DNA from 4 places in the Pseudomonas sp. S2_H01 genome. Region 1 is predicted to be linked to each of the others. Evidence: predicted binding sites of a transcription regulator. Region 1 holds the regulator's gene; each other region holds the start of a gene.

Evidence for each region. The regulator FliA, encoded in region 1, starts transcription of late flagellar genes. The targets are predictions, from matches to a motif close to CTAAAGTTTNNNNNNNNNNNGCCGNTAA.
Region 2: AB4N84_RS04710 (methyl-accepting chemotaxis protein) is a predicted target of FliA. The motif match lies at 4,840-4,867, and genes of this name have one in related genera.
Region 3: motA (flagellar motor stator protein MotA) is a predicted target of FliA. The motif match lies at 2,109-2,136, and genes of this name have one in related genera.
Region 4: AB4N84_RS10140 (methyl-accepting chemotaxis protein) is a predicted target of FliA. The motif match lies at 1,994-2,021, and genes of this name have one in related genera.

Annotation. Positions count from the first base shown of each region.
Region 1 is NZ_CP162756.1:274,611-282,226, reverse strand. It holds gene flhA (flagellar biosynthesis protein FlhA) at 1-1,372, shown strand, start outside; gene flhF (flagellar biosynthesis protein FlhF) at 1,384-2,742, shown strand; gene fleN (flagellar synthesis regulator FleN) at 2,862-3,695, shown strand; gene fliA (RNA polymerase sigma factor FliA) at 3,692-4,432, shown strand; gene AB4N84_RS01305 (chemotaxis response regulator CheY) at 4,700-5,074, shown strand; gene AB4N84_RS01300 (protein phosphatase CheZ) at 5,094-5,882, shown strand; gene AB4N84_RS01295 (chemotaxis protein CheA) at 6,013-7,616, shown strand, end outside.
Region 2 is NZ_CP162756.1:1,050,039-1,057,654, reverse strand. It holds gene ydcS (putative ABC transporter substrate-binding protein YdcS) at 1-931, opposite strand, end outside; gene AB4N84_RS04725 (gamma-aminobutyraldehyde dehydrogenase) at 1,055-2,533, opposite strand; gene AB4N84_RS04720 (LysR family transcriptional regulator) at 2,820-3,734, opposite strand; gene AB4N84_RS04715 (tellurite resistance TerB family protein) at 3,913-4,668, shown strand; gene AB4N84_RS04710 (methyl-accepting chemotaxis protein) at 5,032-6,654, shown strand; gene AB4N84_RS04705 (chemotaxis protein CheW) at 6,664-7,200, shown strand; gene AB4N84_RS04700 (CheR family methyltransferase) at 7,197-7,616, shown strand, end outside.
Region 3 is NZ_CP162756.1:1,746,317-1,753,932, reverse strand. It holds gene rhdA (thiosulfate sulfurtransferase) at 1-413, opposite strand, end outside; gene AB4N84_RS07765 (HDOD domain-containing protein) at 459-1,994, opposite strand; gene motA (flagellar motor stator protein MotA) at 2,206-3,057, shown strand; gene motB (flagellar motor protein MotB) at 3,061-4,098, shown strand; gene AB4N84_RS07750 (hypothetical protein) at 4,871-5,719, opposite strand; gene AB4N84_RS07745 (PAAR domain-containing protein) at 5,723-6,226, opposite strand; gene rsgA (small ribosomal subunit biogenesis GTPase RsgA) at 6,869-7,616, opposite strand, start outside.
Region 4 is NZ_CP162756.1:2,287,811-2,295,426, forward strand. It holds gene AB4N84_RS10140 (methyl-accepting chemotaxis protein) at 1-1,882, opposite strand, end outside; gene AB4N84_RS10145 (LysR substrate-binding domain-containing protein) at 2,138-3,058, opposite strand; gene AB4N84_RS10150 (NorM family multidrug efflux MATE transporter) at 3,223-4,605, shown strand; gene AB4N84_RS10155 (putative bifunctional diguanylate cyclase/phosphodiesterase) at 4,766-6,436, opposite strand; gene rep (DNA helicase Rep) at 6,641-7,616, shown strand, end outside.

The DNA.
Region 1 (7,616 bases):
GCAATTGCCATCGCTGCTGCTGTCCACCGCCGCCGCGATCATGGTGACCCGTGCATCCGGCTCGGAAGAAATGGGCAAGCTGGTCGGTCGCCAGATGTTCGCCTCGCACAAGGCGCTGGCCGTTTCCGCAGGCATCATGATCGTGATGGGCCTGGTGCCGGGCATGCCGCACTTTTCGTTCATCAGCCTGGGGCTGGTGGCGGCGGGCGGTGCGTACCTGCTGTGGAAAAAGCAGAACATGGTCAAGCTGGCGGCGATTCAAGAGGTCAAGCGTCAGCAGGAATTGCTGCCAGCGCCGAGCCGTGCGCAGGAGTCCAAAGAGCTGGGCTGGGATGACGTGACCCCGATCGACATGATCGGCCTGGAAGTGGGCTATCGCCTGATTCCCTTGGTGGACCGTAACCAGGGTGGTCAGTTGCTGGCGCGGATCAAGGGCGTGCGCAAGAAGCTCTCGCAAGAGCTGGGCTTCCTGATGCCGACCGTTCACATTCGCGACAACCTCGATCTGGCACCGAGTGCCTATCGCTTGACCCTGATGGGCGTGACGCTGGCTGAAGCCGAGATTTATCCGGACCGTGAGCTCGCGATCAACCCGGGCCAGGTGTTTGGCAGCCTGAACGGCATCAATGCCAAAGACCCGGCGTTTGGGCTGGAAGCGGTGTGGATTGAAATCAGTCAGCGCGCTCAGGCGCAGTCGCTGGGCTACACCGTGGTGGATGCCAGCACTGTAGTGGCAACCCACTTGAACCAGATCCTCTACAAACACTCTCATGAGTTGATTGGTCATGAGGAAGTCCAGCAATTGATGACGTTGCTGGCCAAGAGCTCGCCAAAGCTGGCCGAGGAGCTGGTGCCTGGCGTGCTGTCGCTTTCCGCGCTGCTCAAGGTGTTGCAGGCGCTGCTGGCCGAGCAGGTCCCGGTGCGCGATATTCGCAGTATTGCCGAAGCCATCGCCAACAATGCTGCGCGGAGTCAAGATACCGCCGCATTGGTGGCGGCCGTGCGCGTCGGTTTGTCCCGCGCAATCGTCCAAAGCATTGTCGGCATTGAGCCGGAGCTGCCTGTTATCACGCTTGAGCCAAGGTTGGAACAGATATTGCTCAATAGTCTGCAGAAGGCGGGTCAGGGTCAGGAAGAAGGCGTTCTGCTCGAACCGAGCATGGCTGAGAAACTTCAGCGCTCGTTGATCGAAGCGGCGCAGCGTCAGGAGATGCAGGGTCAGCCGGTTATTTTGTTGGTTGCAGGTCCGGTTCGCGCCATGTTGTCTCGCTTTGGACGCCTGGCAGTACCGAATATGCATGTTTTGGCTTACCAGGAAATTCCTGACAATAAGCAAGTCACCATCGTAGCGACTGTCGGGCCGAACGGCTGAGGTAGTGAGTCATGCAAGTTAAGCGTTTTTTCGCCGCCGATATGCGACAAGCCATGAAACTGGTTCGTGATGAGCTGGGCGCTGAAGCCGCCATCATCGGCAACCGGCGCATTGCCGGCGGCGTGGAACTGACAGCCGCGCTGGACTACAAACTGTCCGCGCTGGCGCCGCGTGTGCCGAACATCGAGCTCGAAGACGAGCTGCGCAAGACTCAGTCGCGCATCGTCACGGCTCAGGCTGAGCTGACCCATCGCAGCGAGCTGGACACGGTCGCCAACCGTCAGTTGTTCGCCGGTGTTTCGATGGACGACAGCAAGCAGATCGAACCGACGCTGGATGAACCGTTTCGCCCGTCGATCCATGCAGCCATCGCGGCGGATCGTGCCGAACGCGCAGAGCGTCAATCGGCTGCCGAGCCTGCTGTGAGCCGGCATGCGTACGACTCGATGCGTTCGGAATTGAACGGGTTGCGCGAACTGCTGGAAGTGCAGCTGGGTTCGCTGGCCTGGAATCAGTTGCAAGGCAGCCGTCCGCAGCAGGCGAACCTGTGGCGTCGTTTGCAGCGCATCGGCCTGTCCGGTCCGCTGTCTCGCGACCTGCTGGCGATGGTGCCGGACGGCGGCGATCAGGCCCACACCTGGCGCATGTTGCTGGCGCATCTGGCGCGCATGATTGCGACGCCTGACGTCGAGCCGCTGGAAGAGGGCGGTGTCATCGCCATGGTCGGGCCTGCCGGTATGGGCAAGACCACCACGCTGGCAAAACTTGCCGCGCGATATGTGTTGAAATACGGCGCGCAAAACATCGCGCTGGTGAGCATGGACAGCTTCAGGATCGGTGCTCAGGAACAACTCAAGACGCTGGGACGTATTCTCAATGTGCCGGTGACTCACGTCGATCCGGGGCAGTCCCTGGCTCAGGCACTGGAACCGTTGCTGCGCAAGCGTGTGGTGTTGATCGACACTGCCGGCCTGCAGGCGAGCGATCCGGCCCTGCGTCTGCAACTCGAAAGTCTGGCAGGTCGTGGCATCAAGGCGCGTAACTACCTGGTGCTGGCGACAACCAGCCAGAAGCAGGTGCTGACAGCGGCCTATCACAGTTACAAACGTTGCGGCCTGGCCGGGTGCATCCTGACCAAGCTGGACGAAACCGCAAGTCTCGGCGAAGTGCTGAGCCTGGCGGTGACTCACGAGTTGCCCGTGGCCTACCTGACGGATGGTCCACGGATACCGGATGATCTGCATCTCCCACGTCGGCACCAGCTCGTGAGCAGGGCTGTCAGCGTGCAGATGCAGGAGGAGCCTAGCGAGGAAGCGATGGCGGATATGTTTGCGGATCTTTATCACAGCACCGGCAAGCGCGCGGGCTAGGGTAAGGAAAATGACATTGGAAAATACCTGCATCGATGGTCTGCCAAGCATTGTTCACACAGTGAACGTGCAGCCCGAAATGTGGCTTAGGTCTAAGCAAGACAAGGTAAAAAATTAACATGGGCAGCATGCATCCCGTTCAGGTTATCGCGGTGACCGGTGGCAAAGGTGGCGTAGGCAAGACCAACGTGTCAGTGAACCTCTCGCTGGCCCTGGCCGAGCTGGGACGTCGCGTCATGTTGCTGGACGCCGATCTGGGTCTGGCCAATGTCGACGTATTGTTGGGATTGACCCCGAAACGCACCCTTGCCGATGTCATCGAAGGGCGCTGCGAGCTGCGCGATGTCCTGTTGCAGGGCCCCGGCGGCGTGCGCATCGTGCCGGCGGCGTCGGGCACCCAGAGCATGGTTCACCTGACGCCCGCGCAACACGCAGGCCTGATTCAGGCGTTCAGCGATATCGGCGACAACCTGGATGTGCTGGTGATCGACACCGCTGCCGGGATTGGCGAATCTGTGGTCAGCTTCGTGCGCGCCGCGCAGGAAGTCCTGCTGGTGGTCTGCGACGAGCCGACCTCGATCACTGACGCCTACGCGCTGATCAAGCTGCTTAACCGCGACTACGGCATGAACCGCTTCCGCGTGCTGGCCAACATGGCTCAGAGCCCGCAGGAAGGGCGCAACCTGTTCGCCAAGCTGACCAAGGTGACCGACCGCTTCCTCGACGTGGCGCTGCAGTATGTGGGCGCCGTGCCTTACGACGAGTGCGTGCGCAAGGCTGTGCAGAAGCAACGCGCGGTTTACGAGGCGTTTCCACGTTCCAAATGCGCGCTGGCGTTCAAGGCCATCGCGCAGAAGGTCGATACCTGGCCACTGCCGGCGAACCCGCGTGGCCACCTTGAATTTTTCGTTGAACGTCTGGTTCATCAGACCAGCGCAGGGCCAGTGTCATGACACCGAGCGGGTATCGCATGTACAGCAAATCTTCCAAAGATTCCCAGTATGAGCTGATCGAGCGTTATGCCCCTCTGGTCAAGCGCATCGCTTACCACCTGCTGGCGCGTCTGCCGGCGAGTGTGCAGGTCGAAGACCTGATCCAGGCGGGCATGATCGGTCTGCTTGAGGTATCGACCAAGTACGACTCCACCAAGGGTGCGAGTTTCGAGACCTACGCGGGTATCCGTATCCGCGGCGCGATGCTCGATGAAGTGCGCAAGGGTGACTGGGCACCGCGCTCGGTTCACCGCAATACGCGCATGGTCAGCGACGCAATTCGTGCAATTGAAGCAAAAACCGGCCGTGACGCTAAAGATCACGAGGTTGCTGCCGAACTTCAATTGAGTCTCGACGATTACTACGGGATTTTGAACGACACCTTGGGCAGTCGCCTGTTCAGCTTCGACGACCTGTTGCAGGACGGCGAGCATGAAGGGCTGCACGAGGACGGCGCGAGCCAGTCGCTCGAACCGTCGCGCGATCTGGAAGACGAGCGTTTCCAGAGCGCATTGGCGGACGCCATTGCCAACCTGCCCGAGCGTGAACGCCTGGTGCTGGCGCTGTACTACGACGAAGAGCTGAACCTCAAGGAAATCGGTGAGGTCCTGGGGGTCAGCGAGTCGCGCGTCAGTCAGCTGCACAGTCAGTGCGCTGCGCGGTTGCGGGGTCGGTTGGGCGAGTGGCGCGCGCGTTGACTCATCGAACGCAGGCCGTGGTGTCTGCGTGATGCATGTAAGGCCGGCTGTGCAATAACCGTTGTGTGGGTGAGAAGGGAGACAAGGCAGGAGCCGGTCGGATCAGGTCTTTCAGAGTCCGGTTCCGCTGTGCTCGTCCGTTGTCGATTCGCAAACCCCCTTAATTGTTTTCGCAGACTGGTCATTGGGTTGTGCCGGTATTGATTGAACGCGCGTCCAGGTGCTGGACGCGTTAAAGACTGCTTGGAGGTCGAATTGGACAAGAACATGAAAATCCTCATCGTTGATGACTTCTCAACGATGCGGCGGATCATAAAAAACCTGTTGCGTGACCTTGGGTTCACCAACACGGCCGAAGCAGATGACGGTACCACCGCATTGCCGATGCTGCAGAGCGGGGCTTTTGACTTCCTGGTGACTGACTGGAACATGCCTGGCATGTCCGGCATCGACTTGCTGCGTCAGGTGCGTGCCGATGAACGCCTGCGCCATCTGCCGGTGTTGATGGTGACTGCCGAAGCCAAGCGCGAGCAGATCATCGAGGCTGCTCAGGCCGGCGTGAACGGCTACGTGGTGAAGCCATTCACTGCACAAGTGCTCAAAGAAAAGATCGAGAAGATATTCGAGCGCGTCAATAGCTGATGTCCGCTGCGAGGGCGCTATGGATTCCAAAGATTCGACAATGGGTGACTTCGAGTCGACCCTGAAGAAACACGCACAGGAACTCGTCGCCAGCCTTGAAAAAGGCAAGTTCGGCGACGCCGTGCAACTTATCCATGAGCTTAATCAGACCCGGGATCGCGGCCTGTATCAGGAAGTTGGCAAGCTCACGCGTGAACTGCACAGTGCGATCGTCAATTTCCAGATTGACCCGCACATGCCGCAAGCCGAAGAAGTGTCCCAGATCACCGATGCCACCGAGCGCCTCTCGTATGTCGTCAGGCTCACGGAAGGTGCGGCCAACCGCACCATGGATCTGGTGGAGCAAAGCACGCCTTTGATGAACGGCCTCAGTGCCGACGCGAAGGCGTTGAGTGCCGACTGGGGGCGTTTCATGCGTCGCGAGATCGGCGCTGAAGAGTTTCGTGACCTGGCCCGCCGCGTCGATGGTTTTCTGACGCGCAGCGAGAAGGAAACCCACGAGGTCGCCAGCCACTTGAACGACATTCTGCTGGCTCAGGATTATCAGGACCTGACCGGTCAGGTGATCAAGCGCGTCACGCAGTTGGTGACGGAAGTGGAGAGCAATTTGCTCAAGCTGGTGCTGATGGCCAGCCAGGTCGACCGCTTTGCCGGGATCGAGCACGATCAGGAAGTGTTCCGTAAGCAAAAAGAAGAAGAAAAACTTCATTCCAAGGGTGAAGGTCCGCAGATTCATGCCGATAAACGTGAAGACGTCGTATCCGGTCAGGATGATGTAGACGATCTGCTATCCAGCCTTGGCTTCTAACTTCTAGATCCCAGGTTCTATGTGAAAGTGGTTGTGGTGCTGCGCGCGAATGCTTCGACGAAGGTAATGCGCGCCGCCCCTCGATGCAGCCTCTGGATCGGTTTGACGGTTAATTTTAGGAGCACCCCCAATGAGCTTCGGCGCCGATGAAGAAATCCTTCAGGATTTTCTGGTAGAGGCCGGCGAGATTCTGGAGCAGCTGTCTGAGCAGTTGGTCGAGCTGGAAAGCCGACCTGACGATGCGGACCTGCTCAATGCAATTTTTCGCGGTTTTCACACTGTAAAAGGGGGCGCCGGCTTCCTCCAGCTCAACGAGCTGGTTGAATGCTGTCACATCGCCGAAAACGTGTTCGACATCCTGCGCAAAGGTGAGCGCCGGGTCGACGCGGAGCTCATGGACGTCGTACTCGAAGCACTGGACACCGTTAACAGCATGTTCGGTCAGGTCCGCGAACGGTCGGACATCACACCGGCCACGCCTGAGTTGCTTGCCGCGCTGTCGCGTCTGGCAGAACCTGCGTCGGCTGACGAAGCCGCGGCCGCACCTGCTCCTGAGGTCGAAGCGGTTGCCGAAGCGCCGTCCGACGACATCACCGATCAGGAATTCGAACAACTGCTGGATTCGCTGAACGCGGTCAAGGCCCAAGCAGCCGGTGCTACGGTGTCGGCGGCAGCGCCTGCCGCTGCGGTATCGACGCCTGCTCCAGCGGCGGACGCGGCCAGCGACGAAATCACCGATGCTGAATTCGAATCACTGCTCGATCAGTTGCACGGTAAAGGCCAGTTTGCGGCCGACGCCGTGGCTCCTGCGGCGGCTGCCGCACCCGCTGCGCCACCTGCCAGCGACGAAATCACCGATGACGAATTCGAGGCGTTGCTGGACCAGTTGCATGGCAAGGGCTCGTTTTCGGCCGACGCCAGTACTGCTCCTGCTCCTGCTGCTGCTCCAGTGGCGCCTGCTGCTGCGACCGACGCCAAGGCCGCTGCGTCGGATGAAATCACGGACAACGAATTTGAAGACCTGCTGGATCAACTGCACGGCAAGGGCAAGTTCGAGCCTGCGGTAGCGGCGTCTGCGGCCACCGCGACTGCGCCAGCCAAGAAAGCCGAGCCTGCTAAAGCGGAACCACCGAAGGCCGAGCCAGCCAAGGCGGCTGCTGCTTCTGCTGCACCTGCCAAGGCTGCTCCGGCGCCTGCAGCTGCACCTGCGGCAGCACGTGCACCGGCGCCGGTCGCCGAAAAAGCACCGACCGAAGCCGAAACCACCGTGCGCGTCGACACCGCACGGCTGGACGAAATCATGAACATGGTCGGCGAACTGGTGCTGGTGCGTAACCGCCTGGTGCGCTTGGGCGCCAACAGTTCCGACGAAGCCATGTCCAAGGCCGTGTCCAACCTGGACGTGGTCACCGCTGACCTGCAGACCGCGGTGATGAAAACCCGCATGCAGCCGATCAAGAAAGTGTTCGGTCGCTTCCCGCGACTGGTTCGCGATCTGGCGCGTCAGTTGAAGAAAGAAATCAACCTTGAACTGGTGGGTGAAGAAACCGACCTGGACAAGAACCTGGTCGAGGCGCTGGCCGACCCGTTGGTGCACTTGGTGCGCAACGCGGTGGACCACGGCATCGAATCGCCGGAAGAACGTGAAGCATCGGGCAAGGCCCGGGGCGGTCGCGTGGTGCTCTCGGCGGAACAGGAAGGCGACCACATCCTGCTGTCGATTTCCGATGACGG
Region 2 (7,616 bases), 780 kb from region 1:
GTTGCAGCGACCAGTTCATCCACTTGTAGGCGCAGTTCGGGTGCTTGGCGTCGGCGTGCAACATGGTGGTGTCGGCCCAACCGGTCGCGCCTTCCTGCGGGATGGTCGAGGCGACTGGCTGCTTGTCGGCGACCAGGCCGTTGACCATGTAGCCCCAGGAGCTGGAGGCCGCGACGCCTTCGTTCTTCACGTCGCTCATCTGCACGGTTGCGTCATGCCAGTAGCGGTGCACCAACGGGTGCTGGGCGCGCAGCAGGTCGAGCACGGCCTTGTACTGGGTTTCGGTCAGCTGGTACGGGTCTTCGATTTTCAATTCCGGCTTGGCGGTTTTCAGATACAGCGCTGCGTCGGCGATGTAGATCGGGCCGTCATAGGCCTGGACGCGGCCTTTGTTGGGCTTGCCGTCCGGCAGGTCCTGCGCCTCGAACACCACGCTCCAGCTCACCGGCGGCGTCTTGAACACGTTGGTGTTGTACATCAGCACGTTCGGGCCCCATTGGTAGGGCGTGCCGTAAGTCTGCTTGTTGACGGTGTACCACGGGCCGTCTTTCAGGCGCGGGTCGAGGGTTTTCCAGTTGGGAATCAGGTCGGTGTTGATTGGCTGAACACGCTTGCCGGCCACCAGACGCAGCGACGCATCCCCCGATGCCGTCACCAGGTCATAACCGCCCTTGGTCATCAGGCTGACCATCTCGTCAGAGGTCGCCGCCGTCTTGACGTTGACCTTGCACCCGGTCTCCTGTTCGAAGCCGGTGACCCAGTCATAGGCCTTGTCGCTTTCGCCCCGTTCGATGTAGCCCGGCCACGCCACGATATCCAGCTGGCCTTCGCCGTTGCCGACAGCCTTGAGCGTTTCAGCCGCCTGCAAGGTGCCGCTGGCGAACAACGCGGTGATCACAGCGCTCAGGAGCGCGGTCTTTTGCACTGACATGGGGGTTCCCTCTTTTTCAAATTATGGTCGGGGCAGTTTTGAACGGTGACTCGGTGCGGCGTGCTTGTTTCAAGCTCTTATTAGCGTAGCGGTGTTAGTTGTAGCCGATGTGGCATCTGCTGTTCACGGCAGATCGCTGCCGTGGCGGGCCATGATGTGTCTGACAACGCTGTAGTCCTGAAGCGAATCGCTCGACAGGTCTTTCCCGTAGCCCGAACGTTTCAGGCCGCCATGGGGCATTTCGCTGACCAGCATGAAATGGCTGTTGATCCAGGTGCAGCCGTACTGCAAACGCGCGGCGACTTGCATGGCCTTGTCGAGGTTTTGCGTCCAGATCGACGAGGCCAGGCCGTATTCCGAGTCGTTGGCCCATTCCACGGCCTGGGACAATTCGTCGAAGCGGGTGACGGTTACCACCGGGCCGAACACTTCTCGCTGGACGATCTCATCGCCTTGCTTGCACCCGGCGAGCAAGGTCGGCTGATAAAAGAAGCCAGGGCCTGAGTGCACCGCGGCGCCAGTGATGCGTTCGATATGGGGCTGGCTCAGCGCACGCTCAACGAAGCTGGCGACCCGATCACGCTGACGCACACTGATCAGCGGGCCGATCTCGTTGTCGGCATCGCGCTTGCCGGCGAATCGCAGGCTGCTGACCGCAGCACCCAGCTCGGCGACCAATTTGTCGTGAATACCGGCCTGAGCGTAGATGCGACACGCGGCCGTGCAGTCCTGGCCGGCGTTGTAATAGCCGTAGGTGCGCACACCCTCGACGACCGCCGCAATGTCGGCATCGTTGCAGACGATCACCGGCGCCTTGCCGCCCAGTTCGAGGTGCGTTCGTTTCAGGGTTTTGGCCGCAGCCTGGAGGATTTTCTGGCCGGTGACGATATCGCCGGTCAGCGAGACCATGCGCACTTTCGGGTGGCTGACCAGGTGACTGCCGACCCCTTCACCGCCGCCGCAGAGAATGTTGATCACACCGTTGGGCAGCAGGCGGGCGAAAACCGGCGCCAACGCCAATATGGACAGTGGTGTGTGTTCCGAGGGTTTGAACACCAGCGTATTGCCCGCCGCCAGCGCCGGAGCGATCTTCCAGGCAGCCATCATGATCGGGTAGTTCCACGGCGCAATCGATGCAACGACGCCAATCGGGTCGCGGCGGACCATGCTGGTGTAGCCCGGTACGTATTCGCCGGACAATTGGCCGGTCTGGCAACGGACGGCGCCGGCGAAGAAGCGGAACACGTCGACAGCGGCGGTCAGGTCATCTTGACGCGCAAGGTGCAGGGGTTTGCCGCAGTTCAGCGATTCCAGTTGCGCCAGATGGTCAGCGTTTTTTTCGATGGCATCGGCAATGCTCAACAGAATATTCGAGCGTTGTTGTGGCGTGGTGCGCGACCAGCCGGTGAAAGCGCGGTTGGCCGCCAGAATGGCAGTCTCGACCTGCTCGGTGCTGGCTTCGGCAATGTGGGTCAATACCTCGCCGGTGGCGGGGTTAAGGATCGGTTCGACAAACCCCTGACCCGCGACCAGTTCACCGTCGATCAGCAAAGAGGTGAACAGTTGAGCGGTTGTGGTGTGTGGGGTTGCTGCGCCAGCCATTGTTCGAGCTTCCTTGTGTCGATGCTTTGTTATTTATGGCGCGTAGCCAACGTGTCGCCGTTGTCGGGCGCAGCGCTGGATAACTGTGGGAGCGAATGTATTCGCGATAGATGCACACGGCGACCTGTCTCTACCGGCTGTACGGGCGTCTCGCGAATAAATTCGCTCCCACAGATCCGGCGCTGCGGCGCTCCGCAAAATCCGGAAACAACTCAGTTCCCAAGCCTCAGAGCCTAGTGCGGCTTCCAGGGCTCGACAAATTCTAAATACTGAATGCAGCGTTCGATTAAATAGATGGCCTGCGCCCTGGATGCGGTTGCTCGCGGGCCACGCTGAGAAATGGGTCGACCAACGAGGGACGCGCAGTGCCCCGCCGCCACGCAAGGCCGACGTCCAGGGTCTGGGTCAGGTCCGCGATCGGGCGTGCTTCGATGATGTCGCCCTCCAGCGACCACGGGCGATAGGTCATGTCCGGCTGGATCGACACGCCCAGGCCGGCGGCCACCAGGCTGCGGACCGCCTCGGTCGAGGCCGTGCGCAGCGTGACCTTGGGTTGCAGCCCGGCGCGTGACCAGACGCGCTGGGCATTGGTGCCCATTTCATCGACGTTGAGCTGGATCAGCGGCTCACGCGCGACGTCGGCCAGGTTGATGCTGTCGTGCTCCAGCAACGGGTGTTGCGCCGGCAGCCACAGGCGGTGGGGTGAGTGAGTCAGGACCTCGGTCTGCAGTGCGTGGCGATCTTCCAGGTTCGACAGAATCAATACCCCGACGTCGATTTCGCCGCTGACCAGCAGATGTTCGATATAAGGCCGCTCATCCTCCATCACGCGGATGTCCACGTTGGGGTACGCGCGCTGAAAACGGGTCAGCAGGTCTGCGAGGTAGTAACCGGCGACCAGGCTCGTCACGCCGATGATCAACTGCCCGGCCACCTGATCGGCGCCTTGCTGCAGGCTGCGCTTGGCGTTTTCGACGGTGGCAAGAATCAGGTGGGCCTGACGCAGGAACTGGTGGCCTTGGTGGGTCAGGGTCATGCCCTTGGCGTGACGGCTGAACAGGCTGACCCCGATCTCTTCTTCCAGTTGCTGAATGGCCAGGGTCAGCGTCGATTGAGAGATGAACACCGCTTGGGCGGCCGCCGAGATCGATCCGGTTTCCGCGACCGCAATGAAGTGACGGATCTGGCGTAGCGTCATCATGAGGGCACCGGCTCGCTTGGCTTTTTAGAATTGAACGACTGTATATCGTTTTTCCTGAGGGGCCGCCAGCGACGTCTATGGAGGCGGCAACATTCAGAAGCACACCTGAAAGCCCGGTTTGCCGACTTCGTCTTACCCTGCGAGTCGAATGATTTCTTCCGTTTTCAGGAGCTTTCTTATGAACACCCGTGGCTTGCTCGATCAATTGTTGAAATCCGGCCAGGACCTGCTGAAGAACGCCTCAGGCGGGCCGGCGCCCTCCGGTTCTCACGGTAAAAGCGTGCAGGGGAAGGGCGCGCAAGGCGGCCTCAACGATTTGCTGGGCAAAGTAGGCGGCGGCAACCTTGGCGGGTTTCTTTCGGGCGCGGGAGGCGGCGCGCTGGCAGCCGGGGCAATGGGATTGCTGCTGGGCAACAAAAGCGCGCGCAAGATCGGAGGCAAGGCGCTGACCTACGGCGGTCTGGCCGCGTTAGGCGTCCTGGCGTACAAGGCCTATGGCAACTGGCAGGCCAATCAAGGTCAAGGCGCCTCGCAACAGATCGAGCTGCAGACCGTTGACCGGGTGCCTCCTGCACAGGTCGAGCAACACAGCGAGGCCATCCTGCGAGCGCTGGTGGCGGCGGCCAAGGCCGACGGGCACGTCGATGCAAACGAACGACAGTTGATCGAAGGCGAATTTACTCGCCTGACTGGCGACAGTGATTTGCAGCAATGGCTGCACGTCGAGCTGAACAAGCCGCTGGACCCGACCGACGTCGCCCGTTCCGCGCGCACCCCGGAAATCGCCGCCGAGATGTACCTGGCCAGCGTGATGATGGTCGATGAAGAGCACTTCATGGAGCGCGCGTATCTGGATGAACTCGCCAAGCAGTTGAAGATTGAGCCAGGGCTCAAGCAGGAACTGGAAAACCAGGTGCGGCAATCTCAGCAGTAACAGACACCCGATTCCCTGTAGGAGACGTCGGAGGTTACGACGGCAGCGAACGAATGGCTTCAGTGGTAGATGGGTTGCCTGACACTACGCTTTCGCTGCCGTCGTAACCTCCGACGTCTCCTACAGGTTCGAAGGTGATTCAGTGCTCCCGATAACGCCTGGGCGCCTGCCATCAAGCAATCCTCCCACATGCCGATAGCGTGTCAGATATTTCTGATATATCTGTGCGTTATCGCGTTATCTATGTCGGAAACAGCCCGGTTAATTGGTAAGGCACTAGGCTATACTCCGCTCGCTTCGGGCCGTCTGTGGTCCGCTTCTTGAACCCGGTATCTGCCGGTGTTGAACTCTTGAGGGCTGACTGTGAAGAACTGGACGTTGCGTCAACGTATTTTGGCGAGCTTTGCGGTAATCATCACCATCATGCTGTTGATGGTCGTTGTGGCGTTCAATCGGCTGTGGGTCATTGAAAACAGCGGCGATGAAGTTCGACTGGATGCGCTGCCTGGCGTCTATTACAGCGGCACTGTGCGAGGCGCTTGGGCGGAAAGTTACGTGCGCACCCAACAGTTGCTGGTCGAGGGCACTGGGCGCAGCCTCAGCAGTACTGAAGAAGATGAATACAAAGATTTCGAAGACCGTCTGCAAACGCAAATTGCGAACTATCAGAAGAGCATTTTTGAAGAAGACGATCGCAGTGACTTTGCCCATTTCCTGCAATTGCGCGAGCGTTATGGGTTGGTGCTCAATAGCGTTCTTGCCGCCTATCAAAGTGACAACTTCCCGCTGGCGCAACGTATTTTCGCCGAGCAACTGACGCCGGTGTGGTCTGAAGGTCGCAAGGTGCTCAATACGTTGGGCGCCAAGAACAAGCTCAACGCTGATCGGTCGTCCGACAATATTCAGGCCGCTGTTTCCAGTGCAAAGATCACCCTGGGGATTTCGCTGATCGTTGCCGTGCTGGTGGCAGCCGGTTGCGGCTTGCTGCTGATGCGCGCGATTCTGGCGCCGATGAACCGCATCGTGCGGATTCTCGACACCATGCGCACGGGTGATCTGAGCAGCCGTCTGAAGCTGGACCGCAACGATGAGTTCGGTTCCGTGCAGACCGGTTTCAACGACATGGTCACCGAACTGGCCGCACTGGTGTCCCAGGCGCAGCGCTCGTCCGTGCAGGTCACCACGTCGGTCACCGAAATTGCGGCCACCTCCAAACAGCAGCAGGCGACCGCCACGGAAACCGCCGCGACCACCACCGAGATCGGTGCAACCTCCCGTGAAATCGCCGCCACGTCGCGCGATTTGGTCCGGACCATGACAGAAGTCACCTCCGCTGCGGACCAGGCCTCGATTCTTGCCGGTTCCGGACAGCAAGGGCTGGCGCGCATGGAAGACACCATGCATTCGGTGATGGGCGCGGCCGACCTGGTCAACTCCAAGCTGGCGATCCTCAATGAGAAAGCCGGCAACATCAATCAGGTGGTGGTGACCATCGTCAAGGTGGCCGACCAGACCAACCTGCTGTCCCTCAACGCCGCCATCGAAGCCGAGAAAGCCGGCGAGTACGGCCGTGGTTTTTCCGTGGTCGCGACCGAAGTGCGACGTCTTGCCGACCAGACCGCCGTGGCGACCTACGACATCGAACAGATGGTGCGTGAGATCCAGTCGGCGGTGTCGGCGGGCGTCATGGGCATGGACAAATTCTCCGAAGAAGTGCGGCGGGGGATGTTCGAAGTGACGCAGGTCGGCGAGCAGCTTTCGCAGATCATCCACCAGGTGCAGGCGCTGGCGCCCCGGGTGTTGATGGTCAACGAAGGCATGCAGGCGCAAGCCACCGGTGCCGAGCAGATCAATCAGGCCCTGGTGCAGCTGGGCGATGCCAGCAGCCAGACCGTGGAGTCCCTGCGCCAGGCCAGTTTCGCCATCGACGAGCTGAGCCAGGTCGCGGTGGGACTGCGCAGCGGCGTTTCGCGCTTCAAGGTCTGAGTCGGGACCATGATCGAGCATTCAGCCAAGCGCAGCACGGTCGTGTTGCCGAAGAACAAGCTGTTCCTGTTGTTTCGCATCGGGACGGAACGGTATGCGCTGGAAGCGACGGAAGTCGCCGAAGTGCTGCCTCGGCTGGTGCTTAAACCCATTGCTCAGGCGCCGCATTGGGTGGCGGGGGTGTTTGCTCATCGTGGTGCGGTGGTGCCGGTCATCGACCTGAGCGCTTTGACCTTCGGTGAACCTGCCCAGTCACGCACCAGCACTCGTCTGGTGCTGGTGAACTACCGCGTCAGCGCCGAGCGCGCGCCGCAGTGGCTGGGGCTGATTCTTGAGCAGGCCACCGAAACCCTGCGCTGCGCCCCGGATGAGTTCAAAGCGTACGGCCTGGACAACCGGCAGGCGCCGTACCTTGGCCCGGTGCGTGAAGACGCCCTGGGTTTACTGCAGTGGATTCGCGTGCAGGATTTGCTGACCGATGCTGTGCGTGAATTGCTGTTTCCGGCCCAGCCGTTGAGCCTTGAATCGTTCGAGGCGACGTCATGAGCGAAGACGCGCGTTTCTTCGCGTTCCTCAAGCACCGCATCGGGCTGGACGTGGCGTCCGTTGGCGAGGCCATCATCGAACGCGCGGTGCGCCAGCGCTGCACGAGCGCTAGGGCCGTGGACCATGACGCCTACTGGCAACTGCTGCAGAGCTCGGCAGAAGAACAGCAAGCGCTGATCGAAGCGGTGATCGTGCCCGAAACCTGGTTTTTCCGTTACCCGGAGTCTTTCGGCACGCTGGGCAAGCTGGCCGCTGCGCGTCTGGCGCAGCTCAACGGCGTGCGACCGCTGCGCATCCTCAGCCTGCCCTGCTCGACGGGTGAAGAGCCTTACTCGATTGCCATGGCGTTGTTCGATGCCGGTCTGCAACCGCAGCAGTTCAAGGTCGAGGCGGTGGACATCAGCCCGCTGTCCTTG
Region 3 (7,616 bases), 1.5 Mb from region 1:
GGACCGCCAACCGGTGCCGGCACGTCAGTGGACAATGGCAGGCCTTCGGCTTGCCAGGACAGCAGGCCGCCGTCCAGATAGTGATATTTCGAATGCCCGATTACGTCCAGTAGCCAGATGAAGCGGCCCGCCCAACCGCCGCCTTCGTCGTCGTAGACCACGTAGACCGCATCAGGGTTGTGGCCCAGCTCACCGAACAGGGCTTCCAGCTGTGTCTTCGTCGGCAGCAGGCCGGGAGCAGGAGGTTGACCCAGTTGTGTACGCTTGGGGTCAACGAACCGTGCGCCCGGGATGTGACCGGCCTCATAACGAGGTGCGCTGGTCAGATCCACCAGGATCAGGTCTGAAGCGCCGAGGCGTGCCTGCAGTTCTGCGGGCTCGATCACCAGCGGCAAGCTTGAGAAGGCAGACATGTGGGTCTCCAGATCACGAAAAAGAGGCGAATTGTAGCTCAGCCGTCAGGCATTGCGATGGCTAAAGGTCGTCAGCGCTTTCTCGATGCACTGTCCTGTTTTACCAAAGGCCTGGACCGTGACTTCCGAGAACGGACCGCCGCCCTGGTCGGCAACGATCAGCATCACCACGCGGCCATTGCTCGCCAGTGAGCGAATCAGCAGGTTTTCCCCCGTGAACAGGTTGCGCAGTTGAGGTGGCAGCAGCGCCGAGAATTGAGCGTTGTTGGCAGGTGTCAGGCGCAATTGCGTGGCTTGGGCGAGTAATCGCTGCAGCACGGTGCTGTCTTTATAAGGAATCATCAGGGCCGCTGCGGATTTATCCACACCCGCGATCTGGTGCACGCGCAAGCTGTCGCTTTTGCGGTCGATCATCAGCAGCAGTGCGCGCTGCATCCCGGACGCCAGCAAGGCATCCCGTGCGCAGGTGGTCAGGTGCATCGCGTTGGTGAACGCGCTGGGCTCCCTGAGCAGGTCGCCGCAGTGCTTACGCCAGACCTGCAAGGCCTCGGCGGAAGGGGGCGGCGCCGGTAGCAATCCTTTATGCACGCGCCGCGCGTCCCATGGCCAGAGCAAGGCTTCGGCCGGATGCCAGACGCCCGGTGCGGCATGTTGCCGAGCACTGGCGGCGGCGTTCTGGTGCACCTGCTGCTGCAGCTCCATCAAGGGTTGTTGCCGGTACAGGCTCGTCAGCAATTGCCAGCGCAGGTTGTGCGGCGTGTCCCAGGCCTGTTGTGCCGATAACGCCAGACCGTTGGCCAGCAGGATGGTGTTGGCAGGCTGATTGAGCCAGCGCTGCAACGGCAAGTCGGCATCCAGGCTCTGTTGCTGTTTGAGGGGGTCTTCGTTTTCGTGAGCGATGCGCAACACGTTCACCAGGTTGCGCTGTTCGTGGATCAGCAACTGATAGCCCTGCGTCACCCAGATCGGCAGCCGCCAGTGCTCGGCCAGCGCCTGGCACAGGCACAGCAACCGAACGCCAAACAAAGACTTCTCGACAGTCCGCGCCGACTCTCCTTTATGAATGACCCGCAGCTCCCACTCTTCCAGCAGCTTGGGGTGGGCCAGCGCCATCGGCCACAACGGCGCGAGAAACAGCAGGCTGCCCAGGTGAATGTCCTGCCAGAGGCGCGCCAACTGGTTGGCGAACAAGCCATGAGCCTGTTGCGTGGCGTGCTGGCTGATCATTTGAAGCTGGCGCAGTGCGACAGGGATGTCCTGTAATTCGACGCTGGGCAGACGAGTGAGCAGGGTGGCCGTTCTGGCCAGTCCCAGTCGGTTCAGTGCGACCTCAAGGCTTTCGGCCGGCTCAGCCAGGCCGCTGCCGTGGACATTGGCCTCGCGCAGCACGCTCAGCACCAGCGCAGGGCTGTCTTGCATCAATTCGGCGATGTCCCGAAGCGAGCGGCGGCTGTCATTCAGCGCTGCGTTGACCTTCGCATGCGCGATCGCCGGGACAGGCAAAGCAATGCTGTCCAGTTGTTTGACCCAGGTGTCGAGTGTCTGCGGAACGGGGAGCGATGAGGCTTTATCTGATTGCATTCACAAGGCCCATACGGCTGGGAGGTTTTGATCGGCGTCGAATGATGGCATCATGCTGGCCTTCGAGCGGGTATGCCCGAGCCAGACGCCAGACAGGTTTTTCACGTGATTTGACTATAGTCTGGCGCACTCATGCCGATAAGTAGAACAAGAGTTTTGAACGCTTCTCGCACAATGACCATGAACCCGACTCAGTAAGTATTTTTTATCTATGGCAAAAATTATCGGCATCATCGTCGTTTTCGCGAGCGTCCTCGGCGGCTACGTACTTTCCCACGGTCAGATCGCTGCGTTGATCCAGCCTTTCGAGGTCCTGATCATCGGCGGTGCTGCGTTCGGCGCATTTTTGCAGGCGAACCCGGGCTACATGACCATGCACGTCATCAAGAAATCCTTGAAGATGTTCAGCTCGCGTTTCACCCACGCCTTCTACCTTGAGGTGCTGGGCCTGATCTACGAGATCCTCAACAAGAGCCGTCGTGAAGGCATGATGGCGATTGAAGGCGATATCGAAGAGCCGGAGAACAGCCCGATCTTCGCCAAGTACCCGAGCATCCTCAAAGACACCAGGATGATCGCCTTCATTTGCGACTACTTGCGCATCATGTCGTCCGGCAACATGGCCCCTCACGAGCTCGAAGGCCTGTTCGACATGGAACTGTTGAGCATGAAGGAAGAGCTGGAGCACCCGTCCCACGCGGTGACCGGCGTGGCAGACGGTATGCCCGGTTTCGGTATCGTCGCGGCAGTACTCGGTATCGTGGTGACCATGGCCTCCCTGGGCTCCGGCGACAAGGCTGCAATCGGTATGCACGTCGGTGCAGCGCTCGTGGGTACCTTCTTCGGTATTCTCGCGGCGTACGGTTTCTTCGGCCCGCTGGCCACCTCCCTGGCGCACGACGCCAAGGAAGAAATGAACGTGTTCGAAGCTATCAAGGCCTCCCTCGTGGCGTCGGCTTCGGGCGTGCCGCCTTCACTGGCGGTCGAGTTCGGTCGCAAGGTTCTGTATCCGGCGCACCGCCCCAGCTTCAGCGAGCTGGAACAAGCTGTCCGCGGTCGTTGATCCATGGAAAATAATCAGCCAATCATAGTCAAGCGCGTCAAGCGCTTTGGCGGAGGGCACCACGGCGGCGCCTGGAAAATCGCTTTTGCCGACTTCGCGACGGCAATGATGGCGTTCTTCCTGGTGCTGTGGCTGATGTCCTCGGCCACGCCCGAACAATTGATCGCCATCGCCGGTTACTTCAAGGACCCGGTCGGTTTCTCCGACAGTGGCTCGCCTTACGTGATCGACCTCGGCGGTTCGCCCGAGATGTCGCCTGACCAGACGCTCAACCCTGAAGTGAAGAGCACGCCTGCGCCGGACAAAGTGCCTGTCGATGCCGACAAGCAGGATGCCGCCGCCGAGCAGGTCGAGCAGGAGCGCCTGGAAATGCTGTTGCAGGAGCTTCAGACCAAGATCAACGAGAACCCGCAACTGGCCAAGTTCAAGGACCAGATCCTGTTCGAGATCACTCAGGACGGCCTGCGTATTCAGATCATGGACGCCGAGAACCGCCCAATGTTCGACATCGGAAGCGCGCGTCTGAAGCCTTATTTCGAAGACATCCTGCTGGCCATGGCTGACACCATCAAGGCCGTGCCGAACAAAGTCAGCATCAGCGGTCATACCGACGCGACACCGTATGTAGGCAACAACGGATTCGGTAACTGGGAGCTGTCGGCCAGCCGCGCCAACGCCGCTCGCCGGGCGCTGATTGCCGGTGGGTATCCCGATCCGCAGGTTGCTCGTGTCGTGGGTTATGCCTCGTCTTCGCTGTACGACAAGGAACACCCTGAAAACCCGATCAACCGCCGTATCGACATCGTCGTGCTGACCAAAAAGGCTCAGGCGCGCATCGAAGGCGATCAGAACGCTGGCGAGGCGCCCAAGACCGACGCTGCCCCGGCTCCGACCTCGCCAACTGCGCCGGGCGGCAAGCCAGGCGCATCGACCGCCGCACCAGCGGTCGATCCCCAGGCTTATGCCCAGCCCCACGAGATCCGACAGAAGCTGAACATCTTCGATCAAGGGCAACTGAAGATCGATGAGACCAAGAACTGACGGTTAGATCGTGGTCGTCCGGGCGGGCCTCTCGCGAATGAATCTCCCACAGCAGGCATGCATTTTTCATATGGGAGGAATTCATTCGCGATGGCCGCACTTCGGCGATAACCCTCGCACACAAAAACGCCGCGATCATCGCGGCGTTTTTTTGTCTCTGAACGTCCAGCTGTCGCTGTCAGGCTTGCCGGCGGTGGCGATATTGAAGGTATCGCCACCTACGAGCCACCCTCCCGTAGGAGCGCGCTTGCCCGCGATTGAGGTGTGTCAGGCACCATCAATGTTGAATATGCGAACGCCATCGCGGGCAAGCGCGCTCCTACTATGTGGTGGCGATCAGTAACTGCTACCCGTCAAGCTCGCAATGATCGAGCGGTAGCTGTTCATTCGTTCGAACTTGCCGAGGTCCCATACCGAAAAAACAACCGGTCAACCCCTGCGCGGGCGGCGAGAGCAAAAACGCTGATACCTGCGTTAAAGCAGCTATATCCCAAGGCTCGAATGGGGTAGTGGGGGAGCAGAATCCAAAGCAAAAGTGCTGTCATCACCGCCATGGCTAATAGTTTGGCATACAGCCTAGGTAGCGAAAACATTAAGATATTCATAACGATCAATACGTACGCGGCTAGGTGCTTGGCACCCCCGGATACCGCATCCTTCGCTGTGATTTCGCCAAAGTACGTTTGATAAAGATCGACACTATAGTCATGGATCTTTACGGAGGCTAGGGCGACCAGAAGATAGATCGCGACGCCTGCTAGATATCTCAACATTACGGTGTCCAAGCTTTATACTTTTCGAGACTGTCTTCCGTTATCCAGCTTTTAAGGTGGAGCGGTGAGGTCGGTTGATAAAAGGTGTCAACTTTCTGTTTGCTGCTCAATCCCCTCAGTCCACCATATATTTCAGAAGTTGAGAATTCTCTAATGAAGTTTTTTGAGGCCCATAATGCAGCTCTGATGATAATAAAGTTATCGTAAACGTTTTGACTGCCTTGTTCTTTTTCCAATCTGCCCGTCGCCCAGGCAAGTCCAACCTCTCCGGTTTTTCTAATGGCCATGTCGGTACTGTCTGTCCTTTGCCACTGCAATCGGAATGTGTCTACGGCAAACGGAATCTGACCTAATCCATCGGTCCAGTAGGGTTCACCCTCCACCAGGCATAACAAATATCCATCGCCACCAGACGTTTGATTTTTCCAGTCTCCAGGAAGTCCGGCGTAATACATCAATGCCCCACGGTCAATGATGGCGAACTCAATGATCGATTGCCACGTATGATGCTTGAATGCGTCATGTGCTGCTGAACCTTCAATGCTGTTGATGGGGTTTGTCCATAGAATTTTTCGGTAATCGTCCGCCAATGGTTCAAACCACTGAATCTTCTCTCCATACAGTTGGTTTGCCGTCATTATGCGAAAAGGCCTATCGCAGAGAACCGGTTCGAGAGCAAACAATGGAACGCCATTTGAGCGAGTGATCACCCATATCTCTGGGATAACCAACGTTTCGATAGCTGTGTCTTCGCTGGCTGTAGTCTGGCTATCGAGGCGCAAGCGAGTGTCGCCGTTCTCTGTGACGAAAGTGTAGGGCACGCCGGAGATCTCAATGATCGTCTCCATGGGCTACTCCGACGCTAGAAAGATGGTGACAATTTCCGGTTTCTGGCGCGTCGAAAAGCATTTCGCCCTGCCATGGGTCACCGTGCCAGCCTCTTCAATTCCGCTCTCCGAGATGACTTTATACGGGAGCCCTTCCACCAGTTTTCCGCTGGTTGTCTTGAACGCAAAGAGCCGATTGAACGTGCCGGGAATGACGGGTGGAGATGGCGGCTCGAAAGGGGCAGGTGTATATGTGTTCCCGATAATTACGGTCCCCGACCCTCCGATGATCACATTACCGTGGCTCGCCACCGAACCTACGATGGCAGCAGGTTTCCCATTAATCAGAACAGAACTGGAGAGTCCATTGATTAATCTTCCACCGCACTCCGTGGTATCACCCTCACGAGCGGCAGGTAGACCGTCAAAGAAAACATTGCTTGAACCTGAAGTTATAGGGCTGGTGCCATGACCTGGGAGTGAACACTCGGTGGGGTCTGTAACACGGGCTGCGGGTTTTCCGGGCATGATAGGCATCCTTGATGCTTCGGGCGTAGCGTTAAGACTTGCTCCAACCGAGACCCGGTCCTCGGCTTAGGTTACCGAGTCGAAGAAATACACCGGCATGAAATGCCATCAGTTGAAGAAAAGGCGGTGCGCAGGATTTACTCACCCGTCGTTGCGTTCAGAAATAAGAAATTTCAGAAGGGGAAGTAGGACGCTTCCGAAGTGCTCAATGTCGCTGTCCCAGCGCCTCTGCCCAGCCCCACGAGATCCGACAGAAGCTGAACATCTTCGATCAAGGGCAACTGAAGATCGATGAGACCAAGAACTGACGGTTAGATCGTGGTCGTCCGGGCGGGCCTCTCGCGAATGAATCTCCCACAGCAGGCATGCATTTTTCATATGGGAGGAATTCATTCGCGATGGCCGCACTTCGGCGATAACCCTCGCACACAAAAACGCCGCGATCATCGCGGCGTTTTTTTCTCTGAACATCCAGCTGTCGCTGCCAGGCTTGCCGGCGGTGGCGATATTGAAGGTATCACCGCCTACGAGCCATCCTCCTGTAGGAGCGCGCTTGCCCGCGATTGAGGTGCGTCAGGCACCATCAATGTTGGATATGCGAACGCCATCGCGGGCAAGCGCGCTCCTACTATGTGGTGGCGATCAGTAACTGTTACCCGTCAAGCTCGCAATGATCGACCGGTAGCTGTTCATCCGTTGCTGCTGCACGCGGCCGTCTTCAAGGCCCTGGAGCAACGCACAACCCGGTTCGCGGTCATGTTTGCAGTCGCGGAAGCGGCATCGGCCGAGCAGGTCGTTGAATTCGATGAAGCCCGCTTCGACGTCGGCGCGGCTCACGTGGCCAAGGCCGAATTCGCGAATCCCCGGTGAGTCGATCAGATCGCCGCCGCGCGGGAAGTGGAACAGACGTGCGGTGGTCGTGGTGTGCGTGCCCTGACCGGAATACTCCGACAGCGGTCCGACACGGGTGCCGACTTCGGGCAGCAGACTGTTCACCAGCGAGGATTTACCCACGCCCGATTGCCCGACGAACACGCTGATGTGGCCGTCCAGCTGGTCCTGCAGGTTTTGCATGCCGTTGCCGTGATGGGCCGAGACTTCCAGCACCGGATAACCAAGCGTGCGATAGACCTCCAGCAAAGCGTTCAGCGCCGGGGCGTTCTGATCGTCGATGAGGTCGAACTTGTTCAGCAGCAACAGCGGACGAATGCCGGCGTGTTCAGCGGCCACCAGATAACGGTCGATCAGGTTGGCGTGAGGCTCGGGCATGGGCGCGAACACGATGACGATCAGGTCCACGTTCGACGCGACCGGCTTGAGCTGGCCACGGGAGTCTGGACGGCACAGTTCGGTCGTGCGGGGCAGTTGCGCGACGATCACGCCGATGCCT
Region 4 (7,616 bases), 2.0 Mb from region 1:
GTTCGCTGTTCGCCAGTGCAATGCTTTGCAGGTTGGCACTGAGCATGGTCGCGGTGCTGCTTTGCTCTTGGGTCGCGGTGGTGATGGACGCGAACTGCTCGCCCGCGGAACGGCTTTGTTCGTCGATCTGCGCCAGCGCTGCGGCCACCTTGGCGTTGCGCGTCAAACCTTCCTGCATCAGCGCGTTGCCTTGTTCCATCGTGTTGATCGCGTTACTGGTTTCCTGCTGGATGCTGGTGATCATGCCGGAGATTTCGTCGGTGGCCTGACGGGTGCGCGAGGCGAGATTGCGAACCTCATCGGCGACCACGGCAAAACCACGACCTTGCTCGCCCGCGCGCGCAGCCTCAATGGCGGCGTTGAGGGCCAACAGATTGGTTTGCTCGGCAATGGAGGTGATCACGCTGACGATGCCGCCGATCTCCTGCGAGCGCTGGCCAAGGGTGTCGATCACGGCAGCCGTGCTGCCCAGCGAACCTGCAATTTGCTCCAGCGAGGCCGAGGCTTCTTCCATGGACGCGCGACCGATACGCGTTTGCTGGGCATTGCCCTGCGCCATACGTTCGGTGCTGCCCATGTTGTCGGCGATGGTCAGTGCTGTTGCGCTGAACTCTTCGACTGCCCCGGCCATGCTGGTGATTTCGCCCGACTGTTGCTCCATGCCCTCGTAAGCGCCACCGGACAGGCCGGACAACGCATGCGCCCGGCCGCTGACCTCCTGCGCGGCGGTGCGAATGTGCGACACCATGGTTTCCAGCGCTTGCCCCATCTTGTTGAAGCTGGCCGCCAACTGGCCGATCTCGTCGTGCCGGGTGACATTCAGGCGGGCGCTCAGATCGCCGGCACCCAATGCCTCAGCTTGAGTCACCAGATCCGACAGCGGTTGAAGCTTGCTGCGCAGCAGCCAGATCGCTGCACTGACGGCGATCAACATCGCCAGCAGGCTGCCGATCGCCAATTGCGTACCCACGCTCCAGGTCACGGCGCTGATTTCGTCCTTGGGCATGATCGCCAGAATCGACCACGGGCCGCCTGAAAATGGCTCCGCGACGGTGTAGAAATCGTTGCCCGCGTCCTGCCAGAAGCGACCTTTGCCGGGTTCTTTAACGAAGCCGGTCAAGGTTTTGCTCGCCTGATCCAGATCCTTCACGCCCGCAGGCGGGACAAGCCATTTGTTCTGCTCGTCAAGGAGCGCCAGCGAACCGGTCTTGCCGATCCGGAAACTCTTGAGGTTATCGAACTGAGCCTTTTGCGCGTCGGTGTAATCGAATCCCACGAACAACACTGCGATGACCTTGCCACCGGCGTCACGGACCGGACTGTATTGGGTCATGTACAAACGATCGAACAGCAAGGCGCGACCGACATACTCCTGCCCGGCCAGCAGTCGCTCGTAGGCGGGATGCTTGTGGTCCAGCGTCGTGCCGATGGCGCGCGAACCATCCTGCTTGCTCAGCGATGTGCTGATCCGGATGAAGTCGTCGCCACTGCGCACGAACACGGTCGCCACGCCTGCGGTCATCTTCTTGAAATCATCCACTTCGGCGAAGTCATTGTTCAGGGCGTTGCCATTGAGGAGCAACGTCGGGGTCTGCACGCCCGCGACAGCGATCTGCTGATCCGCTTGCAGCGTGAGGCCATTGAAGCGCTTCTCAAACAGCCCACTCAAACGTTGAGTGCTGTCGCGCAAGGTGCTGTGGAAGGTGTTCAACTGGTCAGCCAGCAAGCGCGCTTCGCTGCCCATATGTTCCTCACGGATGGCCAGGTTCGCCGAATCCAGAGAACGAAGGGCGAACAGGGTACTGCCGCTGATGACAACGGCCAGGATGACGGCCAGGGCAATACCGAGTTGCGAGGCAATACGGGCACGGGGCTGAGACATGAAGACTCCTTGCCGAACGACTGGATCGTCCTGATCTCAGGAAAACCATTCGGACATTATCTAATAGAGGACATCGATGAACCGATTGGAACAAACCGGTATGCAATTACACATTCGGCTGACATGAAGAATACTTGAGTCCTACACCCGGTCTTAGGACGAAGGGCCTGGTTACAAGTTGTTTCAATTTTTCAGCGGTGGGGCTTTACCAGGCCTAAACGCCACCACCCGCGAAAAGCGGGTGCGGCAAGCACGTCACTCCAGGATGGTCACTTCGGGCAACTCCATCGCCTGCACTTCGCCCTGTAGAAAGTCGCTGAGCCGGCGCAAGCGCTCGCCGCCCGGCCGGGTTTTCGGCCAGACAAGGTAATAGTTCTCGCCACTGACCACCGCCGTACGCCAGGGCAGGCTCAGTCGCCCTTGAATCACGTCCTCGGCCACCATCAGCAGATCACCCATGGACACCCCGTAGCCGCGCGCCGCCGCGATCATCCCCAGTTCCAGCGTGTCAAACACTTGCCCGCCCTTGAGCGAGACCTGATCCGACAATCCCATGCGCTCTAGCCAGCTCCGCCAGTCGCGCCGGTCCGGGGTGGGATGCAGCAGCTCCGCGCTGGCCAGTCGCTCGACATCCCAAGGCGAATCATCGAGCAGGCTGGGCGATCCGACGGGAATCAACAGCTCGGGGAACAGGTAGGTCGCTTCCCAGTCCGGCGGGAAATGACCGCGGCTCAACAACACCGCGCAGTCGAACGGTTCCTGGGTGAAGTCGACATTGTCGATGTCCATCCAGGCGCTGGTCAGTTGCACCTCATTGCCGACCTGCAAATGACGAAAGCGACTGAGCCGCGCCAACAACCAGCGCATGGTCAGCGTGGACGGTGCCTTCATGCGCAGAATCCCTTCTTCGGCCATCAACGCGCTGCAGGCCCGCTCCAGTGCAGAGAAACCTTCGCGCACGCCCGGCAACAGTTCACGCGCGGCCTCCGTCAACTGTAGGTTGCGACCGTTTCGGCGAAACAGACGACAGGCGAAGTGCTCCTCAAGCGTTCGGATGTGCCGACTCACCGCGCTTTGGGTGATCGAAAGCTCCTCAGCGGCGCGGGTGAAAGAGGCATGCCGCGCAGCAGCTTCAAATGCGCGCAGCGCATACAGGGGCGGGAGACTACGAGGCATTGGACACGTTCCTCTGTACGTGAAGGCGACTCATGGCACTGTACCGGAAATGAGCCAGGATGAGTTTTACTCATGCCAATGATCGGATTTATCCCTTTGTGCATTGGTGCACGAATCACCACAATGAAGCGCTCATCAATGCCTCCACCTCCGAGCGCTCGCCTATGCAACAGCACGCCTTCAAAGAACTGTGGATCATCCTGCGCCTGGCCGGGCCGCTGATCGCATCCCAGATGGCGCACATGCTGATGGTCTTCACCGACACCGTGATGATGGGCAAACTCGGTCCCGAGTCCCTGGCCGGTGGCGGGTTGGGTGCTGCCAGTTACAACTTCGTGTCGTTTTTCTGCGTCGGCGTCATGGCGGCGGTTGGCACGTTGGTCGCCATTCGAAAAGGGGCAAACGACGACGCCGGCGCAACGCGTCTGACCCAAGCCGGGCTTTGGCTGGCGTGGGGCATGGCGCTGATCGCAGCCCTTATTCTGTGGAACCTTGAGCCGATCCTGCTGAATTTCGGCCAGGACGAAGCCAACGTGCACATGGCCAGCCAGTTTCTGATCACCCTGCCGCTCGCCCTGCCCGGCCTGCTGAGCTTCATGGCGCTGCGCGGGTTCACCAGCGCACTGGGCCGTGCAACGCCGGTGATGGTCATCAGCCTGGTCGGCGTCGTGATGAATTTCGGGCTCAACTACGCGTTCATTCACGGCCTGTACGGTCTGCCGCACTGGGGCCTGCTGGGAATCGGACTGGTGACCGCCGTCGTGACCAACACAATGGCGCTGGCCCTGTGGCTGCACATTCGCTATCACAAGGCGTACGCGGCGTATCCGATTCACAAAGACCTGATGAACCTGTCGCGCAGTTGCCTCAAAGAGCTATGGCGTCTGGGTCTGCCCATCGGCGGGACGTACGCCGTGGAAGTCGGTCTGTTCACCTTCGCGGCGTTCTGCATGGGCGCAATGGGCAGCACGGAAATGGCGGCGCACCAGATCGCGCTGCAATCGGTGTCTATGGCTTTCATGATCCCGGTGGGCATTTCCTACGCGGTGACGATGCGTATCGGCTTGCATTACGGGGCGGGCAACGTGTTGCTGGCCCGCACGGCGGGACGGATGGGCATCGGCTTCGGCGGCCTGCTGATGTTGTTGTTCGGCATCCTGTTCTGGGTCGCGCCGCACGCGGTCATCGGCCTGTTCGTGGACGTCAACGATCCGAAATACCAGGGCGTGGTGGAATTGGCGGTGAAGCTGCTGGCGATTGCCGCCTGGTTTGAAATTCTCGACGGCACGCAGACCATTGCGATGGGGGCGATTCGAGGGTTCAAGGACGCCAAGACCACCTTCCTGATCGGTCTGGCGAGCTATTGGGTCGTGGGGGCACCGTTGGCCTGGGGCTTCGGCTTTCTGGCTCATCAAGGCGCGGTGGGCGTGTGGTGGGGCCTGGCGCTGGGCCTGCTGTGCTCGGCGGTTGCCCTCACCTACGCTTTCGAGCGCAAGACCACGAAGCTGCTGCGCAAAGAGGCGACAGGCGTTGTGGTGATGGGTTGATACAGAGCAATGGTAGGAGCGAGGCTTGTCCCGCGATCTGCCGGGAACCGGCAGCAAACCCGGCTGATGCGCTATCCCTGACACACCGAGGCGGATGACATGACTGCCGCTTCGCGCCAGATCGCGGGACAAGCCGCGCTCCTACATGAAACGCGCGGAATCAAACGCCCTGCGTCAACCGCCCTTTGCCTTCATCGAACATCAGATAATCCAGCAGCTCCGGCAACGCCAACGGATGGCTGATCAGATAGCCCTGCGCTTGATCGCAATTGAAGCTGCGCAGCAACGCCAGTTGTTCCGGGGTTTCAACGCCCTCGGCGACGACTTCCAGGCTCAGGTTGTGCGCCAGGTTGATCATGGCGTGAACCAGCTTGCGGTTCTCTTCGCGCTGTTCCATCTCGCCGACAAAGCTCTTGTCGATCTTCAGCAAGGTGATTGGCAGGCTGTTCAGGTGCACGAACGACGAGAACCCGGTACCGAAGTCATCCAATGAAAACCGCACGCCCAGTCGGCCCAGCGCGTCCATGGTCTGTTTGACCAAATCACTGCGCCGCATGACGGCAGTTTCGGTGAGTTCGAATTCCAGCCACTGCGCGTCCACGCCGCGATCCTCGATCAAACGGCTCAGGGTCGTCAGCAACTGATTGTCCTGAAACTGCCGGAACGACAAATTGATCGCCATGTGCAGCGGCGGCAGGCCTTTCTCGCGCAGCGTCTGCATGTCACGTAACGCCCGGGAAATCACCCAGTATCCCAGCGGCACAATCAGTCCGCTTTGCTCGGCCAGCGGCACGAACTCGCTGGGCGGCAGTAACCCACGTTCGGCATGACGCCAACGCACCAGCGCCTCCAGCCCCAGGATCTTTCCGCTGTTCAGGCACAGTCGCGGCTGGTAATGCAGTTCCAGCTCGTCGCGACGCAGCGCCCGGCGTAGTTCGCTTTCCAGGTCCGCGAGGCTACGGGCATTGCGGTTGATGCGTTCGTTGAAAACATGAAAGGTGCAGCCCTGCGTGCTTTTTGCCTGCTGCATGGCAATGTGGGCATGCCACATCAAGGGATCGGCGCCCGCGTCGGCACGGGCGTGAGCAATGCCCAGGCTGCAACCGATCAGTAGGCTTTCGCCGTCGACCCAATACGGCTCGGACAAGGCCTCGGTGATGCGTTCGGCCATCCATTCCGCCCGCTCCGGCGCGCGGCGCGTGTCGATCAGCAGGGCGAACTCGTCGCTGCCCAAGCGTGCAAGTTGATCGCACGCCTCAAGCTGACTTTTCAACCGCGCGACAACCTGAAGGATCAGCCGATCACCCGCTTGATGGCCAAGTGCATCGTTGGCACGGCGAAAGTTATCCAGATCCAGATGCCCCAGCGCCAACCCGCGTCCGTCGAATTCGACCAGGCGAGCCGCCAGCAAGGTCTGAAAACCCTGGCGGTTGGCAATGCCGGTCAGCGGATCCTGTTCGGCCAGGCGTTGCAGGGTGTTTTCCAGCAGACCGCGCTCGCGCACGTGACGCAGGCAACGGCGCACGCTTTGAGGGGTGAGGCATTCGCGCACCAGCCAGTCAGCGACGCCCACCGGCTCCACGTCAGGCTCGGCGTCGAACAGCAGCACCGTTGGCCAGCTGCACTGCCCCGCCGTCGGTTGCAGCGCGGGCGTGGTGAAGAGAATGAACGCGTGCGAGGGATCGGCGGCATCGCCAATAGCGTCCCAGCTCGACGCACAGTCGAGAAACACGGCATCCCCGAGGGGCGCCAGGCACTCGCGTAATAACGCTGACCATTCCGGCGAATCCGCCAGAAGCAGCAAACGCAAGGGTTCGACAGGCGTAGCCAAGCTAGTTCCCCAACCAATCCAAAGACATTGATGCCCACTCAAATGAGGGCCATCAAACGCGACACTCATCCGCGTGATGCGCAAATGTAACAAAACGGGGAAATATAGATAGCGTGGCGCATCACAGTGTCGGACGGTCGCTCCACAATCCGTCGACCCTGTTAAAATGCCCGCCCATTTTTCAAACGATCCCTCTATTTCCTCATGTCCCGACTCAATCCCCGGCAACAAGAAGCCGTGAACTACGTCGGCGGCCCTCTTTTGGTGCTCGCCGGTGCTGGCTCCGGCAAGACCAGCGTGATCACACGCAAGATTGCCCACCTTATTCAGAACTGCGGCATTCGCGCGCAGTACATCGTCGCCATGACCTTTACCAACAAGGCGGCGCGGGAGATGAAGGAGCGGGTCGGTACCCTGCTGCGCAGCGGCGAAGGGCGCGGCCTGACGGTCTCGACGTTCCACAATCTGGGGCTGAACATCATTCGCAAGGAGCATGTACGGCTGGGCTACAAACCCGGTTTCTCGATTTTCGACGAGACCGACGTCAAGGCCCTGATGACCGACATCATGCAGAAGGAATACTCGGGCGACGACGGCGTCGACGAGATCAAGAACATGATTGGCGCCTGGAAGAACGACCTGATTCTGCCGGCTCAGGCCCTGGAAAACGCCCGAAACCCGAAGGAACAGACCGCCGCCATCGTCTACACCCACTACCAGCGCACGCTCAAGGCGTATAACGCGGTGGACTTCGACGACTTGATCCTGCTGCCGGTGAAGCTGTTCGAAGAGCACGCCGACATTCTGGAAAAGTGGCAGCACAAGGTCCGCTACCTGCTGGTGGACGAATACCAGGACACCAACGCCAGCCAGTACCTGCTGGTGAAAATGCTCATCGGCACGCGTTGCCAGTTCACCGTGGTAGGCGACGACGACCAGTCGATCTACGCCTGGCGTGGTGCGCGGCCAGAAAACCTGATGCTGCTCAAGGATGACTACCCTTCGCTGAAAGTGGTGATGCTGGAGCAGAACTACCGTTCCACCAGCCGTATCCTGCGCTGCGCCAACGTGCTGATCGCCAACAACCCGCACGCGTTCGAGAAGCAGTTGTGGAGCGAGATGGGCCACGGCGATGAGGTCCGGGTGATTCGCTGCAAGAACGAGGACGCCGAAGCCGAGC